2 regions of the Thalassospira xiamenensis M-5 genome follow, and region 2 is predicted to be linked to the other one. Evidence: predicted binding sites of a transcription regulator. Region 2 holds the regulator's gene; the other holds the start of a gene.
What was found. Region 2 encodes LexA, which represses DNA repair genes until DNA is damaged. Its sites were predicted from a motif close to ATGTTCTANTTTGGTTC; they were not measured.
Positions count from the first base shown of each region.

Region 1: a site for LexA is predicted at 2,484-2,500, ahead of TH3_RS22165 (Y-family DNA polymerase). Genes of this name have one in related genera too.

Region 1 is NZ_CP004389.1:183,848-192,231, reverse strand. It holds gene TH3_RS22170 (heavy metal translocating P-type ATPase) at 1-2,130, shown strand, start outside; gene TH3_RS22165 (Y-family DNA polymerase) at 2,622-3,731, shown strand; gene TH3_RS22160 (hypothetical protein) at 3,798-4,571, opposite strand; gene TH3_RS23210 (hypothetical protein) at 4,634-5,032, opposite strand; gene TH3_RS22990 (hypothetical protein) at 5,387-5,629, opposite strand; gene TH3_RS22150 (helix-turn-helix domain-containing protein) at 5,931-6,155, opposite strand; gene TH3_RS22145 (hypothetical protein) at 6,607-7,032, shown strand; gene TH3_RS22140 (helix-turn-helix domain-containing protein) at 7,029-7,340, shown strand; gene TH3_RS22135 (hypothetical protein) at 7,314-8,384, opposite strand, start outside.
Region 2 is NZ_CP004388.1:2,223,733-2,232,116, reverse strand. It holds gene TH3_RS10520 (citrate synthase) at 1-1,041, opposite strand, end outside; gene gltX (glutamate--tRNA ligase) at 1,152-2,561, opposite strand; gene TH3_RS10510 (ComEC/Rec2 family competence protein) at 2,883-4,820, shown strand; gene lexA (transcriptional repressor LexA) at 4,884-5,591, opposite strand; gene moaC (cyclic pyranopterin monophosphate synthase MoaC) at 5,739-6,239, opposite strand; gene trpC (indole-3-glycerol phosphate synthase TrpC) at 6,239-7,036, opposite strand; gene trpD (anthranilate phosphoribosyltransferase) at 7,033-8,067, opposite strand; gene TH3_RS10485 (anthranilate synthase component II) at 8,101-8,384, opposite strand, start outside.

The DNA of each region.
Region 1 (8,384 bases), on a different replicon from region 2:
TCATCCGCTTCTCGCCGCTACACCTGCCCGATGCATCCGGAGATCATACGATCCGAACCTGGTTCCTGTCCGATCTGCGGAATGGCACTGGAACCGATGGATATACCAACAGAAAATGAGGAACCAAACCCCGAGATTCAAGACTTCAAAAAGAGATTCTGGTTAGGCGCAGCTCTTACGGTGCCGCTGATTGTCCTAACGATGGGGCCCTTTGTTGGTTTGGGTTTCATCCGAGAAATGATTGGAGAACGCGTTACTCTTTGGGTTGAGTTAATTCTTGGAACGCCTGTCGTCCTGTGGTCTGGCTTCCCATTCATGGTTCGTGGATGGAATTCTGTGGTGAACCGTTCTCTCAACATGTTCACATTGATCGGGATGGGTGTTAGCGCAGCTTATATATTTAGCGTCGTCGCAGTGATTTCTCCTGACATTTTTCCTGATGGATTCAGAGATGCACAGGGACATGTCGGTGTGTACTTCGAAGCTGCAGCTGTCATCGTTGTACTTGTGCTTCTTGGCCAACTGTTGGAATTGGGGGCTCGGGAACGAACCGGTTCGGCAATCAAGGCGTTATTGGGTCTTGCTGCAAAAACAGCCCGCATTATTGAAGATGATGGTTCTGAACGGGAAGTTCCTCTTGAAGATGTGACCGTCGGAATGAGCTTGAGAGTTCGTCCAGGTGACAAGATACCTGTCGATGGCGTTGTCGTTGAAGGACGATCGTCAGTTGATGAATCCATGATCTCGGGTGAACCCGTTCCAATTGAAAAGAATCCAGATGATGATGTAACCGGAGCAACAATCAACGGGAATGGCAGCCTGATTATCCAAGCCAAACGGGTTGGCAAAGATACTGTCTTGAGCCAAATCGTTGATATGGTCTCTAATGCTCAGCGAAGCAAAGCGCCAATCCAAAAGGTTGCAGACACGGTTGCAGGCAAGTTTGTGCCTGCTGTTATCCTGGTTGCTTTAGTTGCCTTCGTCGCTTGGGCCATCTGGGGACCAGATCCGTCATTGTCATACGGGCTTGTCGCAGCAGTCGCTGTTCTGATCATTGCGTGTCCTTGCGCTCTTGGTTTGGCAACACCAATGTCAATCATGACCGCTACCGGTCGTGGTGCGCAAATTGGTGTGCTCATTAAAAATGCAGAGGCCCTGGAGCGATTAGCGAAGGTCGATGTGCTCATCGTCGATAAAACCGGGACTTTGACAGAGGGTAAACCGAAACTAGCAGGTGTAATCGCTCAATCAGACTATCAGGAGGAGGAAGTTCTCTCTGTCGCTGCGGCGCTCGAAAAAGGATCCGAACATCCATTGGCTGACGCCATTGTTAGTGCTGCTCAGGAGCGCGGCTTGTCCCTTGATAAGGCAGAGGACTTTGAAGCTGTAACCGGTCAGGGCGTCACCGGAAAGGTGGATGGCAAGTCGGTTGCCCTAGGTAATAGTAAACTCCTTCAGACTCTCAATATCGATCATTCTGCTGTTGATAAAACAGCAAATGATCGGCGAGATATGGGGGAGACGGTAATGCATGTCGTTATTGATGGAAGAATTGCCGGGCTCATTTCCGTAGCCGATCCGATCAAGGACACGACGTTGGAGGCTTTAAAGGCGCTCAAGAAGCAAGGCTTCAGAATCGTCATGGCAACCGGTGACAACCAACGAACAGCAAAATCCGTTGGCAATAAACTTTCCATTGACGAGATTCGGGCCGATGTCTCCCCAGAAGACAAAGCCAATTTAATTATGGAACTCAAGGCTGAAGGCCATCAGGTAGCCATGGCAGGTGATGGCGTCAACGACGCCCCTGCTCTTGCTCAGGCTGATGTCGGAATTGCGATGGGTACGGGCGCTGATGTTGCAATTGAAAGTGCTGGTTTCACCCTCGTCAAAGGTGACTTGAGCGGGATTGTTAGAGCCCGAGAACTCTCGGAAGCAACGATGCGCAATATCCGGCAAAACCTCTTCTTTGCGATGGTCTATAACGCAGCCGGTGTGCCTGTTGCTGCGGGTCTGCTCTATCCGTTCTTTGGCATTCTCATCTCACCAATGTTTGCAGCTGCAGCCATGAGCTTATCCTCGGTATCAGTCATTGCGAATGCACTGAGGTTACGTCGAGCAAGTTACTAGCATCCCAATATTGACTGATTGGGCGAGGGGTGAACCAGACAAGGCTGACTTTAATACAAGACAGTTCACCCCTCGCCCATTTTAAATGACATACCAGCCAGCACTCAGAACTTTAAATCTCTTCTGATCCGTTCCCAAAATTCATCTGTCGGCTTTTTACACTTGGTAGCCAGAAATCTATTTTCACCTTGATAATTTCGAGTTTACGCACCGATAGATGCAATCCTGTATATTTACATTGTAGGGTTACATACATGCGATCATCATCAATTGGCCAATCTATTTTCATCGAGTCAGTGTTGATGCATTTATCTTCTAACCGCCTATACAATTTGACTGAACAGTTTTTGTATGAACAAAAATAATAATATACTTGTATTTACTCTTTTAAATCAGAGCTCTGAATAATAACGAACTATATTAAATGTAATATAAACAATGACGGTGCGATCATAGCTCGAAGCAACGAAGCCAAAGCATTGGGTATAAAAATGGGGCAGCCGCTTTTTCAGGTGAGTGATCTGGTCAAGCAGCATGCCGTTATTGTCAAATCCAGTAATTACGCGCTTTATGGTGATATCAGCAGAAGGGTCATGAGCCTGATTGCTGGCGAGGTGCCCGATAGCGCGGTCTATTCTATAGACGAGATTTTTGTTGATCTTGATGGCATGAAATGTGACCTGACTGAATGGGCCCGCAAGTTGAGGGCAAAAATCAAGCATGAAACGGGTATTCCGGTTGGAATAGGCATTTCCCGCACAAAAACGTTGGCCAAGGTTGCCAATCGGCTCGCCAAGAAGTCTTCCAAGGCGAATGGTGTCCTGGTGCTTGATGATCAGAAATGGATTGATTTGGCCCTGGCACGAACGGAAGTGTCGGATGTTTGGGGAATTGGCCGCCGATATTCCCAGAAGCTCGCAGGAATGGGTATATCGCGCGCAATTGACCTGAGAGACATGCCCGATGGACAGGCGCGATCCCTCATGGCCGTCGGCGGACTTCGGACCGTTCGAGAATTGCGGGGTGTCCGCTGCATCCCACTCGATGACAACCCCGATCAACGTGAAACAGTTTGTGTTTCCCGATCCATGGGTAAAGAAATATCCGGCAGGGACGAATTAAACGAGGTTCTGAATTCATTTGCAGGGCGCGCCTGCTCTAAATTGCGCCGACTGGGTCTTTTTTCTTCTCGCGCACAAATATTCATACTCAGCAACAGATTCAAAAGCAATCGACCGCAATTCTCAAGAAGCTGCGAAATCGGTTTTTACCCTGCCACCAATGATACGCGCATAATGTGCCGGCTAATTGGTCAGAACCTCAACCGCATCTGGGCGCCGGGATTGGAAATCAAGAAAGCGGGCATTCTTCTTGTCGACATCTGCCGACCGGAAGACGCGCCAGTTGATCTCTTCTCGATCAAACCCGACACAAACAACACGCTAATGGCCGCGATCGATAAACTTTCCGACCGGTTTGGACGCAATGCTGTCACCATCGGACGAGTTCCCAAACCTTCTGGGCAAAACTGGTACATGACATCCAGCCATCGTTCGCCCAGCTACACAACACGTTGGAGTGATATCCCGATCGTTCGGTAAATCCTGACGCAATCAAGGGCGATCCCGCGCACTGTCTCCGTCCATCGAAGGTTGCGCCAGATAAGGTCAAGGCATCCCAACAGCGTTCGTCAGAGCATATATCGAAGCCCCTCGGCTATCGGTCACCATCTTCGCCGGAACCGGCAACCGCTTTGAGTGGATTTGCGCGCCGAGCAACCTATAAATAGGAAGAGCGATTGTGGGGTACGGGATCGATGCAAACATTGTAACACCGTGCTCGTTCTTCCATGTTATGAGATGCTGCGTACCTGACATGTCAAGGCAAATGCTTGGCAGGCTTTCAATGTTCGCCTGGCACACTTCAGCCTCAATGTCTCGCTTGCAGATGCGGAAGAGAGAAACCCTGTTTTTGCCTTCCTGAGCGACATAAAGGGGAAGCATTCCAATCCTCAGATACTTCGCTCGATCTTTATCACCCTTCTTCGCGCTGTTCAGTTTCCTGATCACCTCATCCGGGTCCTTTGGAAATTGGTGGCCTCGCCACGGTGAACCCATGACATATTCGGGGTCGACCGCTTCGGAAGCTGTGGAATCCCCGTATTGAAACACAATGCCAGGCAGCATCAAATGCAGATAGTCAGAGGGTGAGGTGCAATCTCCGAGGCTGCGGTGCCCCTTCCCCATTAGAGTGACGTCAAGTGTATCTTTGAATCGTATGAACTGGATGCAGGCTTGGTTAACGTCAAGGTCCGTGAATGACCGGGCTTCGTGGTCTTCAAATCTTCGGCCAATGTCAGACATTAAATTCTGAAACTTGCACCGCATGCGGGAAACAAAGGGGATCATGTCGTCGACGATGGGATAATCAGTATTACTCATGCGCGAACCTTGGGTAATGAATGGTCTGACTGAGCCTTGACCGGCCAGTATCAGACGCTCGACTAAAATACGGATTGAAAATCTGCTTCGAAATCCCGAGAGCCAAGCGCCTCGTAGCAGCTGCCTGGTATGAAGCTGGCAATATCTTCGAAAGACAGGTGCGCCTCTTCGGCGATCTGAAGCACGCCTCCATCAATTACACACAAGGAGTCCTGTCCATTGTCCTCGACTTCGTTTGGATAGAGGAAGGCATCGATGCCATGGCTTTTGTAACGCGAGGCAATCTCATCTTTGCAATGGTAAAGGTGCCGCATGTGGAGGTTGCGTCTGGCATGAAACAAATCAAAATTCGATAAGTCCGGTCTCTCGACCTTAATTCGGTTCAGATCCGCTGTAATTTTGTCCGACAAGTTTTGCCATTCCTCCTCGTCTGCCGAATTCGTCAGATCATCAAGGATCATGGCGTATCGAAGTGTGGTTGAGCTTAAAGGATCAAGGGTGGTTCTTCGGGTTCTCATTGCCGGGACGGTAAGTTTCAGCAGTCTCGGCCTCGCCAGATCTAGATCATGCCAGGGCATGGAGTTTTTTGGGTGAATGCAATAATTGAAGATCTGCTTCAGCAAAGCCCGCTTGGCGGCATCAGCGGACCCTAGATGCGTAAAAAAGGAAAATGACGAAGTGTTAAAAATGGTCCCGTGATACCAGATTCCAGACACACATTCTGTCACTGTCCGCTTTCCTGCAGTTAGAGAGTTTACGCCATTGCCAAACTGGAAAATCTGGCTGCCACAAAACAATGTGTCTGATTTAAAGCGCTAAATCCAGCTTTCAACGATTACTGGATCGTCTCCCTGATCCCGTGGGATCACCGTTAATCCAGGGTGCTGACTACGAAGGCTTTCTCGAAGCTCATGCAATGTGTCGGCCAGCTTTTCATCTTGCGTGGGGCAAGATTTACCGACACCCTTTCCAGCTACTACCCATCTGCGCGCGACAAAGTTTTTAGGGTAATCTTTTGGGTGGTCGTAAATGACCCACATTGAGACACTATCACTCATCTATCGCGTTCCCGTTGATTTGATCGAGAAAGGATCGTCGTTCCCAGCAGATAAAGCCAACTCGACAAAGCTCCGTTCAACATCGGTCCAAAACACTTCCAGTCGTTGAGGACCGAATGTTGGAATCGTCGGCATCGATTGGGGTGGCACGTAGTGAGCGAGGATCTGCGCCACTTCGTTGCGAGTTCTCCACCATGGAAACTGAAGAATATATTTTTTGCGAGGCTGAAGGCCCATTTCTCTACTCCCTTAAATGGAACTGTGGCCTAATACCAGCATCCCTGGTTGACTTTAGCAATACTCATAGAGTTTTTGGGTGAATTTTTGCAACTTTCATGAAGTCCTCCCAAAGTCCATTGCTACGCAACATTTCCAGAGCAGCGAGATAATTATGTATGTCCGGCCCAGCTTTCATGCCCTGAAGCCCGTGCAGCTGTCGCGCAAGTGTCGGTTGGGTTTTCCCCAACATCCCAGCGAACTCTCTTTGTGTAAGGCCAAGTGCCTTTATACGATCTTTCAGTTCCATATCTCTGTATCGCACCTAAAATCTATTACGTCACGTTATTTTATTGACTGATAATATTGCATTACGTTATATTTTCATGCAAGGGCATTCTTGTTACCTACAAGGGAAGTGCCCGTTAGCACTAAATCAACCGAGAACTCTCATCAAAGGCCATACAGCATGCATTCATCTGCTATTATTGAACGTATCCAACAAGATTGTGGAGGATACTGGTCCGAGCACGCTGAGTTTCCATTGAAAGATTGGCAAGCAGAAGTCGCAGACGACAACACCCGTGTAGCCTACTGGGAGTGGGTTGCTGCGGGATTGGGCGTGATCGAACTGTAAAAGCTGTAAACATCCGTGCACAAGACCTTGCCGGAATGGAAATCATCTATCCTGTAATGAATATCTAAATCGCAAATCCACGTGATTCTTCTTTATGGCTGACATTACATACGAGTGAAGCAAAATGACAAAAGCGAATCAGGATCAAAATGCAGGAGAACAAACGGCGTATCGTTCAATGCAGCGATCACTTCAAAATATCGGGTATTGCTTACCGGCAATCGGCGATGCAATGGGTGGCGGCAGTGCCAACGCCTCGGTTGACCTCGGTATAGCTGAGAATTATCTCCTTCGCGCTCTGTTCTGCGTGCGACGCGCAAAACAGATGGCATTGGCACAGGAGAGCGGAGCGCATCGTGCTCAAATCCAAAAGGATGCTGTCGCCGGGTTCGAATATGTCGATGCTCAGGGAAATAGCCTCGATGAGATCCGGGTGAACGCCAAGGCATCTAATTTGGCCCGTCGTGGCGATATGCGTTTGATCTGGGTAAACGAAGGTGACCTGGCCATGTCCGCGATTGCCTGCGGGGATGAAGGAGTTGAGCGATGAACCATGCAACGAGCATCGAAGCAGAAATCACATCCTATTTAATCAAGGATCGGATCAAGCACGATAAAACGGAAACTGCTGGTTTGCGTCACACGCGAGATATTGCAGACTATCTGGGAATGCCACTCCCAGCGACACGTAAAATTCTCCATAGGCTTGCTGATGAGGGAATGCTCCACCTTTACGAACCGTTCGATGGTCGCACGCTGTGTTGGCTCTTGGCGCGGGATAACGACAACGAGCCGAATGAAATCCCCACCGTCGAAGATCAGCTGAAACTGTCAGGAACCGGTGTCTATATCCCATAGTGTTCGCATGATATCGACGTGTGTCTCAGGAGTGCTACATGCGCGCGCGCAGGTCCCGACGACTGCCCTATAGCTCGAAGCCGGATATCCATATATGCCCGCAAAGTTGAAAAGGATATCCGGCATTTGATCTGCTATTTCACTGCCTCGTGCGGCCATCACAACGCTTGCGGTCCTGCCGTAAGTGTTGATGACAAAATAGCGCCAGCTCGGGTCAGCGAAACCTTCGTCTGGAACGATTTCAAATGGTGAAGCATCTCCGCCATTAGATATGGAGCTGTAAATCTCTGTCAGCCCATTTCTGTTTTTGGCGATAAGAACGCACGGACCCTGGATGGTGAATTCTGAGCGATAATCATCCAACTCAATGCCCAGTAAATTTAGTAGCTCCGCCTGCTTGTTTTCTTCCAGTTCCGATTTTTCAGCGCAAAACCACTGCAATTGTCGAACGGTAATGCCAACCAAGCTGGCGATCTCGCCTGAGGTATTTGGCCAACAGGTTAAAAGTGCCTTCACCAACTGTGGTGAATTGTCATAGATGGATTCTTCGTAATCATCCTCGTTGCTTGGCAAAAATCGATCAGCATCGCCAGTGCGCAGCCAGATCTGTTTGCTCTGAACATATTCTGCAAGGTGGCGAGCCTGATTTGGGGGTAAATTGATGTCCCATGATGACAGCCATCTGCCCCTGCCCCATGGGCATTCGGGCAGATCAGGAGCAATTGGCTTCCGCCGCGGAAATTCCATCCATTGCAAAAAGCGTTCTTTCGCTTTCCCGTAAGGTGTGTGACTGACGCTGACGTTATGATCGTTTATGCTTGCTTGAAGATTGCCAATTAGCTTGGCGGCATCAGCAGAAGTGACATTGAACGCCGAGAACTGATAGATCGCATGTCTCTGTGCCGTTCTTAGGGAAGCTGCATGAGACTTGCTGTTTTTGTCGGCCGCCTGAACGTCGATGTTGATCAATGCCATTGTCGATCTCAGCGTAGGGCACGCATCGGCAAGATTTTTACTGATGATCAACGTATCTGGGTGACCGCG
Region 2 (8,384 bases):
TGCAACGTCAAGCAGTGGGTCCTGTACATTGAGTTCCTTGAGAACTTCGTGGCAGGTTTCCTGCATGACCTTGGCGCGCGGGTCGTAGTTTTTGTAAACCCGGTGACCAAAGCCCATCAGACGGAACGGATCGTTCTTGTCTTTTGCCTTGTTGACGAATTCCGGAATGTTTTTCACATCGCCGATTTCGTTGAGCATTTTCAGAACGGCTTCGTTCGCACCGCCATGTGCCGGACCCCAGAGGGAGGCAATACCGGCAGCGATACATGCAAACGGATTTGCCCCAGAAGAACCGGCCAGACGGACGGTCGAGGTCGATGCGTTCTGTTCGTGGTCGGCATGAAGGATCAGGATACGATCCATTGCGCGCGCGAGGACCGGGTTGACTTCATAGTCTTCGCACGGGTTGCCGAACATCATTTGCAGGAAGTTTTCTGCATAGCCGAGTTTGTTGTTCGGATAACGGAACGGCTGACCGATCGAGTATTTATACGCCATCGCAGCGATGGTCGGCATTTTCGCGATCAGGCGATAGGCCGAGATCAGGCGCTGGTTCGGGTCGTTGATGTCGGTGCTGTCATGATAGAAAGCAGACATCGCGCCAACCACACCGCACATAATGGCCATCGGGTGGGCGTCGCGGCGGAAACCGTTATAGAAATTGCGCATCTGCTCATGCACCATGGTGTGCATGGTGATGTCATTTTCAAATTGCGCCTTGTCTTTTGCATTCGGCAGATCGCCGTAAATCAGCAAATAGCAAACTTCGAGGAAATCGGATTGTTCGGCAAGCTCATCAATGGCATAGCCGCGGTGACGCAGGATGCCGACATCGCCGTCAATATAGGTCAGCTCGGACTGGCAGGAGCCGGTCGAGGTGAAGCCCGGGTCATAGGTGAAATATCCGGTTTCGGAGTAGAGTTTCCGAATGTCGATTACAGACGGACCAACGCTACCCTCGATCACCGGCAATTCGATCGACTTGCCAGTGGCATTGTCGGTCAGTGTCACGGTGTGGGAAGTCTTGGAATTCTGAGCCATGACTATTTTTCCTTCCCTGTTTGAACGAACACGGTTTTCAAGTTGTGTGCAGCATAGTGCTGCGGCGCACAAAGCGCAAATTCAGTGTTTAAGTTTTTTATTTTACGCTGTTATTGGGCATCGAATTTGCGGATGCGTTTCAGCGTTTGGGATTTGCCAAGCACGATCATTACTTCGAAGATGCCAGGCGATGAGTTGGAACCGGTGAGCACGGCCCGCAAGGGCTGCGCGACTTTGCCGAGCTTCTGATCGAGTTTTTCGGCAATGTTGCGAACGCTTGCGTCAACGTTCTCTTCGGTCCAGCTTTCAAGCGCGTCGAGTTCCTTTGCCAGTTCGGCAAATAGGCCTTCGGGGGCGCTATCAATCAGGGACTGAGCTTTCTCGTTAAACGACATGACGCCGTCCGTAACATAGAAGGCCGAAGAGTCGGCGAGCTCGATGAGTGTCTTGGCTCTTTCTTTAAGCCCTGACATGCCTTTGATCAAGATTTCTTTTTGCGCTGCGTCAATTGCATCGACGCCAATCTGTTTTGCGATCAGCGGTGCAATGTCGTTTGCAAGGCGGGTATCATCCGCTTGGCGCAGATAAACGCCATTCAGGTTGGTCAATTTGGCAAAGTCGAAACGTGCCGCACCCTTGCCAACATCTTTGATGTCAAACCATTCAATGGCCTGTTCCTGGGAGATGATTTCCTCGTCCCCGTGACCCCAGCCAAGACGCAGCAGGTAGTTGTTCACGGCTTCGGGCAGGAAACCCATTTCATCGCGATAGGCATCAACACCCAGCGCACCATGGCGTTTGGACAGCTTGGCGCCGTCCGGGCCGTGGATCAGCGGAATATGGGCAAAGGTCGGGACATCCCATCCCATAGCGTCGTAAAGCGCCTTCTGGCGAAACGCATTGGTCAGATGGTCATCGCCACGGATCACGTGAGTAATGCCCATATCGTGGTCATCGACAACGACCGACAGCATATAGGTCGGGGTGCCATCGCCACGCAGAATAACGTAATCGTCAAGCTGTTCATTGGCAACTCGGACATCGCCCTGTACCTGATCGGAAATCACGGCATCGCCGTCCTGCGGTGCCTTCAGACGCACGACAGGCTTGACGCCAGCCGGGGCGTCGGATGCATCGCGGTCGCGCCAGGTGCCGTCATATTTCATCGGGCGGCCTTCGGCGCGGGCCTTTTCGCGCATTTCCTGAAGTTCTTGCTGCGAGCAATAGCAATAATAGGCTTTTCCAGCCTTGATCAGTTCATGGGCGACTTCGGCGTGGCGGTCGCGACGGGCGAACTGGAAGGTCGGTTCTTCGTCTGCGGTCAGGCCAAGCCAGCTTAGCCCATCAAAGATGGCTTCGACGGCTTCGGGGGTGGACCGTTCCCGGTCGGTGTCTTCGATGCGCAGCAGGAATTTGCCGCCGGTGTGTTTGGCATAAAGCCAGTTATAAAGGGCGGTGCGTGCGCCGCCGATATGCAGAAACCCGGTCGGAGACGGGGCAAAACGGGTAACAACCGTCATTCACTCTATCCGTTGGCTGGATGTTGTTGCTTGTCGTAATGACTTTTGGCGTGCACGCTATAACACATATGCGGCGGTGTTGCACCACAGCCGATGATAGATAGAAACTGTGCGTCGGGCAGGCTATTGTACATTCGTCGAATAAGTCGTGATGGAATTAATAAAAATCAATATGTTGCGAGAATATTTTCGCAAACAGGATTGTTGTTGGCCGCGCGCAGAAATTCCTGGATCCTGTGCACGGTTATATTCTTCGGGTTGGGATGTGCGGCGTATTTTTCACTTCCTGCGCGCCTGACGGTACAGCAAAGCGGCCTAGCGGTGATTCTTTTGCTGTCCGGATTGTGGATTTCGCGACGCTGGGTTTTGCCATTCTTTGGCATTCTGCTGCTGGCGGTTTTTTGTGGCGGGTTGCTGATTGCATCCATCCATCTTGAAAGGGCGCCATCCGGGCTTCTGACCAAGACGCTTTACATGACAGAGATCGAGGGCGACATCACGCTTCTGGAGCCACGGGGCGGGCGGATGCGCATGACCGTGGCACCAATGCGGATCGCGGGGCTTGAGGACCGGGCATTTGACTGGAAGGTGCGATTGAGCCTTCCAGGTGGCGATGAGCTTTCCGTCGGGGATCATATCGTGGCAACGGCGCGGCTGTTTCCGTTGCGCGCGGCGTCCGTGCCGGGCGACCCGGATTTTTCACGCGGATTATATCTGGACGGGATCGGGGCGACCGGGTTTGTTTTCGGCCATAAATATAGTGTGACCAAGAAGGCCGAAACAGGAATGATGCAGCCGGTTTCGGACCGGATCGAAAGTCTGCGCCTGACGATCATGACGGCAATCGATCAGAGCCTTACCGGCGCAGAGGCCGGGATTGCCAAGGCATTGATTGTCGGCGAACGGGGCGATGTCAGTGCGGAAATTGCCGATGATCTTCGCAAATCGGGATTGGCGCATCTTCTGGCGATTTCCGGGCTGCATATGGGGCTTTTAAGCGGGACGGTTTTCTTTTTCCTGCGGTTTGGCATGGCGGCCATTCCCGCCCTTGCGCTGCGGTTTCCGATCAAGAAATGGGCGGCTATCGGGGCGATGGTGTCAGCGGGGATCTATCTTGGCCTGTCAGGGGCCAGTGTGCCGACGCAGCGTGCCTTTGTGACGTTGACGATTGTCTGGATTGCGTTGCTGCTGGATCGGCGGGCGATATCGTTGCGGCTGGTGGCGTTTGCGGCGCTGGTTGTTCTGATCCTGCGGCCCGATGCGGTCTTGGGGCCAAGCTTTCAGCTTTCCTTTGCGGCGGTGTCGGTTCTGGTAGCGTTTTATGATGGTCCGGGCAGGCGATGGTTTGACAAGTCGGGGGATCGGTCATGGCTATTCCGGCTTTGGCTGTTTTTTGCCGGGCTGGTGATGACCGGGTTGCTGGTTACGGCGGTGACCGCGCCGATCATCGGGTTTCATTTCGGGCGGATTTCGATGATCGGGATCGTGTCCAACCTGATTGCCATTCCGGTGATGGCGTTCTGGGTGATGCCGCTGATTGTGGCGACGCTTGTTCTGATGCCGTTCGGAGCCGGGGGACTGGCATTGTGGTTGATGAAGCCGGGACTGACATTGTTGATTGAAACCGCAAGCCTTGCCGCCGATCAGGCCTGGGGGCTTTGGCATGTCGAGCAGTTTAGTGCCGTATTTGCCATCGGCATCATGATGGCGATGGCCTGGTGGCTGGTCTGGCGAGGGAACGCGATTGCCCGGTTTGCTGTCATTCCGCTATGCGTGGCGATTGCGGCGCAAATCCTGTATCGCCCGGCGGATATTCTGGTTTCGGGGGATCAGGAAAGCTGGGCAATTCGCGACAGGGTGCGCGACAAACTTGTCCTGCCCGAAGGCATTTCGGATTTTCAGCAGTCGGTCTGGATGGCGCGATTTGGTATCGCCGATCATGATGCCGGCAATGTCATCGAAAAATGCGACGCAACGGTTTGTTCCGTCAGGATCGCCGGACGGCAGGTGATCATTGCCAATGATCTTGCCAATCCGTTCTATGCATGCCGCCATGGCGATATGATCATCAGCCTGAAACGCGATATGCCGCGTGATATCTGTGCGCCGGATGTGACTGTCATCGATGATGACCTGTTATGGTGGCAGGGGGGCGTATTGATTGCGTTGCGGCCCGATGCCGCCCCGGTGATCGAAACCGTGCGTGAAACGTCCGGCATCTGGCCGTGGATTATCATCGGGGGCAGGGTGGTCAAATAAAAAACGCCGCCAGGCAAGGCCGACGGCGTTTCTTTCGGTTTGTTCGGTTTATTCGGTATTCTATCAGTATTGGCGGAGCAAACCGATCAGACGTCCCTGAATGCGGACACGATCAGGCGACAGCGCGCGTGTTTCATAACGCGCATTGGCCGGTTCCAGCAGAACTTCGCCACGGCCACGTTTCAGGCGTTTCAGAGTGGCTTCGGCGTCGTCGACCAGTGCGACAACGATGGAGCCATCATTGGCCTGTTCGCAACGCTGGATCAGGACGGTGTCGCCATCGAGAATACCGGCATCGATCATCGAATCACCGGAAACTTCAAGCGCATAGTGATCGCCGGTTCCCAGAAGCGCTGCCGGGACCTGCACCATTGTGGTCTGATCGCGAAGGGCTTCGATCGGGGTACCCGCCGCAATCCGGCCAAACAGCGGCAGGGAAACGGATTCACCCGATTCCGAAAAGGCCGAAGGCACGGTTGCCGGCCGATGCGCAGCCTTTCGCGCGGAGGCGATAGAGGTAACATTGTTGGGCGTTTCCGCCGCGTCGTCATCATTATTATCGGGAAGACGCAGGACTTCGAGCGCGCGGGCCCGATGGGCGAGACGGCGAATAAAACCGCGTTCCTCAAGCCCGGTGATCAGGCGATGAATGCCGGATTTGGATTTCAGGCTCAGGGCTTCTTTCATCTCGTCAAAAGAGGGCGAGATGCCATGATCGCGAAGGTAATTATCGATATAGACCAGCAATTCGTATTGCTTGCGCGTCAGCATGATTTTTTCCGAACCAGTAATAAGAACAAACCGAATACATAAATGTTCTACTTTGGTTCTGCTTGTTCGTCAAGCACCACAACCCGAAAAATCACCGTTTAAGGGCATTCTTTCGGTCAAGAAACGAAATTTGGGTATTTCCAGGGATCAGTCGGCGGTGAAAGTACCCGACTTTCCGCCTTCCTTGTGGACAACGCGAATATCGGTAATCCGCATGGCTTTATCGACCGCCTTGCACATATCGAACACGGTAAGTGCGGTAACGGAAACGGCGGTCAGGGCTTCCATTTCCACCCCGGTTTTGCCGGTGGTTTTGCATGTCGCGACAATATCTACCGCATCGGTGTCAGTTGCGAGTTCCAGCGTGACTTCGGCCGAGGTTAGAGGCAGGGGATGGCAAAGCGGGATCAGGTCAGCGGTTTTCTTGGCCCCCATAATCCCGGCAAGCTGGGCGATACCAAGAACGTCGCCCTTTTTATGGCCGCGTTCGGCAATCAGCCGGGCCGTTTCCGCCGACATCAGGACACGGCCCTTTGCGATGGCGACGCGCGCGGTATCGGTCTTGGCCGAAATATCGACCATGACGGCATTACCAGCAGCGTCGATATGCGAAAGTTTGTCTGCCATGCCTGTGTCTTGTTCCGTTATCAGGCCGCGAGGCCAAGAATATTACGGGTGGCGGCGGTGACGTCGTCCTGACGCATCAGGCTTTCGCCGATCAGGAAGCATTGCGCGCCGACCTTTGCCATGCGGGCGAGGTCATCGTGCGTGAACAGGCCGCTTTCGGCGACCAGCATCCGGCTGTCATCAACCATACCAGCGAGTTCTTCGGTCGTGGTCAGGGAGACTTCCAGCGTTTTCAGATTGCGGTTGTTAACGCCAAGCAGCTTTGATTTCAGTTTCAGGGCGCGTTCGAGTTCCGGGGCGTTGTGCACCTCGATCAGGACATCCATGCCAAGGCTGTTTGCGGCGTCTTCAAGCTCGGCGGCCCGGGCGTCTTCGAGGGCGGCCATGATCAGAAGGATGCAATCGGCACCAAGGGCCCGGGCTTCGGTCACCTGATAGGGATCAAGCATGAAATCCTTGCGCAGGACCGGCAGATCAACCGCGCTACGTGCCGCGATCAGATAGCTGTCATCGCCCTGGAAATAGGGGATGTCGGTCAGGACCGACAGGCAACTTGCCCCACCGGCCTTGTAGGCTTGCGCCAGAACGGGCGGATTGAAATCCGGGCGGATCAGGCCCTTGGACGGGGATGCCTTTTTAATCTCGGCAATCAGGCCGTAACGACCATCCGCAACCGATGTTTCAAGCGCCCTGATAAAGCCGCGCGGTGCGGATTGTGATCTGGCTGCGGTTTCGAGGTCGGCAAGTGACTTTCGCGCCTTGCAGGCGGCGATGTGGTCGCGTTTGTCCTTACAGATACGTTCGAGTACGTCGCTCACGCTGCGGTCCCCTGATTGGAAATGCGGACTAGTGCCTGCAAGGTTTCTGCGGCTTTGCCGGAATCGATTGCGGTGCGGGCCTTTGCGATGCCATCGGCAAGATCGGTTGCGATGTCGGTCACCACAAGGGCGGCTGCGGCATTCAGCAGAACGATATCGCGATAGGCGCTTTTTTTACCGGCAAGAAGATCGAGAATGGCCTGCGCGTTTGTCTGGGCGTGGCCGCCTTTAAGCGCATCAAGGGTGACGATTTCAAGGCCGTAATCTTCGGGGTTGATTTCAAAGGTCGTGACTGCGCCGTTTTTGACTTCGGCGACAAAGGTCGGGCCGGTTGTTGAAATTTCATCAAGGCCGCTATGACCATAGACAACCCATGCATGTTCGGAACCAAGGCGGTTCAGCACATGGGCAATCGGTTCGACCCATTCACGGGCGAAAACACCCATGACCTGGCGTTTGGTTTTGGCCGGGTTGGCCAGCGGTCCCAGCAGGTTGAAGATCGTGCGCGTGCCCATTTCAACGCGGGTCGGCATCACGTGACGCACGGCCGAGTGATGGCGCGTTGCCATCATGAAGCACAGATTGATTTCCTTTAGCGCCTTTTCAAGAAGCGCCATATCGGCATCGAGATTGACGCCAAGCGCCATCAGAACATCGGCCGATCCCGATTTTGACGACGCCGCGCGGTTGCCGTGCTTGGCAACGATGGCGCCGCAGGCCGCCGCAACGATTGCCGCCCCGGTCGAGATATTGAAGGTGCCGCTGCCATCGCCACCAGTACCACAGGTATCAACCGCATTGGGCGGGGCGATAATGCCGGTCGCCTTGGAGCGCATGACACGCGCCGCCCCGGTGATTTCATCGACCGTTTCGCCGCGCAGGCGTAGCGCCATCAGGAAAGCCCCCATCTGCGACGGCGTTGCCTGACCGGACATCAGAACGTCGAAGGCCTGTTCGGCCTGTTCTTCGTTCAGTTTTTCGCCATTTGCGACTTTGGCCAGGATCGGCTTCAGGTCATATTCAGTCGACATGCGGGTTTCCTCGGTTAGCGTTCCGGTGCGGTTTCATGCGCCGGGGAAGTCTATAAAATTCTTCAAAAGGGCATGGCCATGTTCGGATGCGATGCTTTCGGGATGGAACTGCACACCATGAATTTGATGCTGTTTGTGACGCAGCCCCATAATCAGACCATCCCCGTTTTCCGCCGTGATTTCAAGGCAATCGGGCAGGGTTGCGCGATCAACAACCAATGAATGGTAACGGGTCGCTTCAAACGGGCTTGGCAGGCCGTTAAACACGCTTTTGCCTTCGTGCACCATCGCATCGGTTTTGCCATGCATGCATTCGG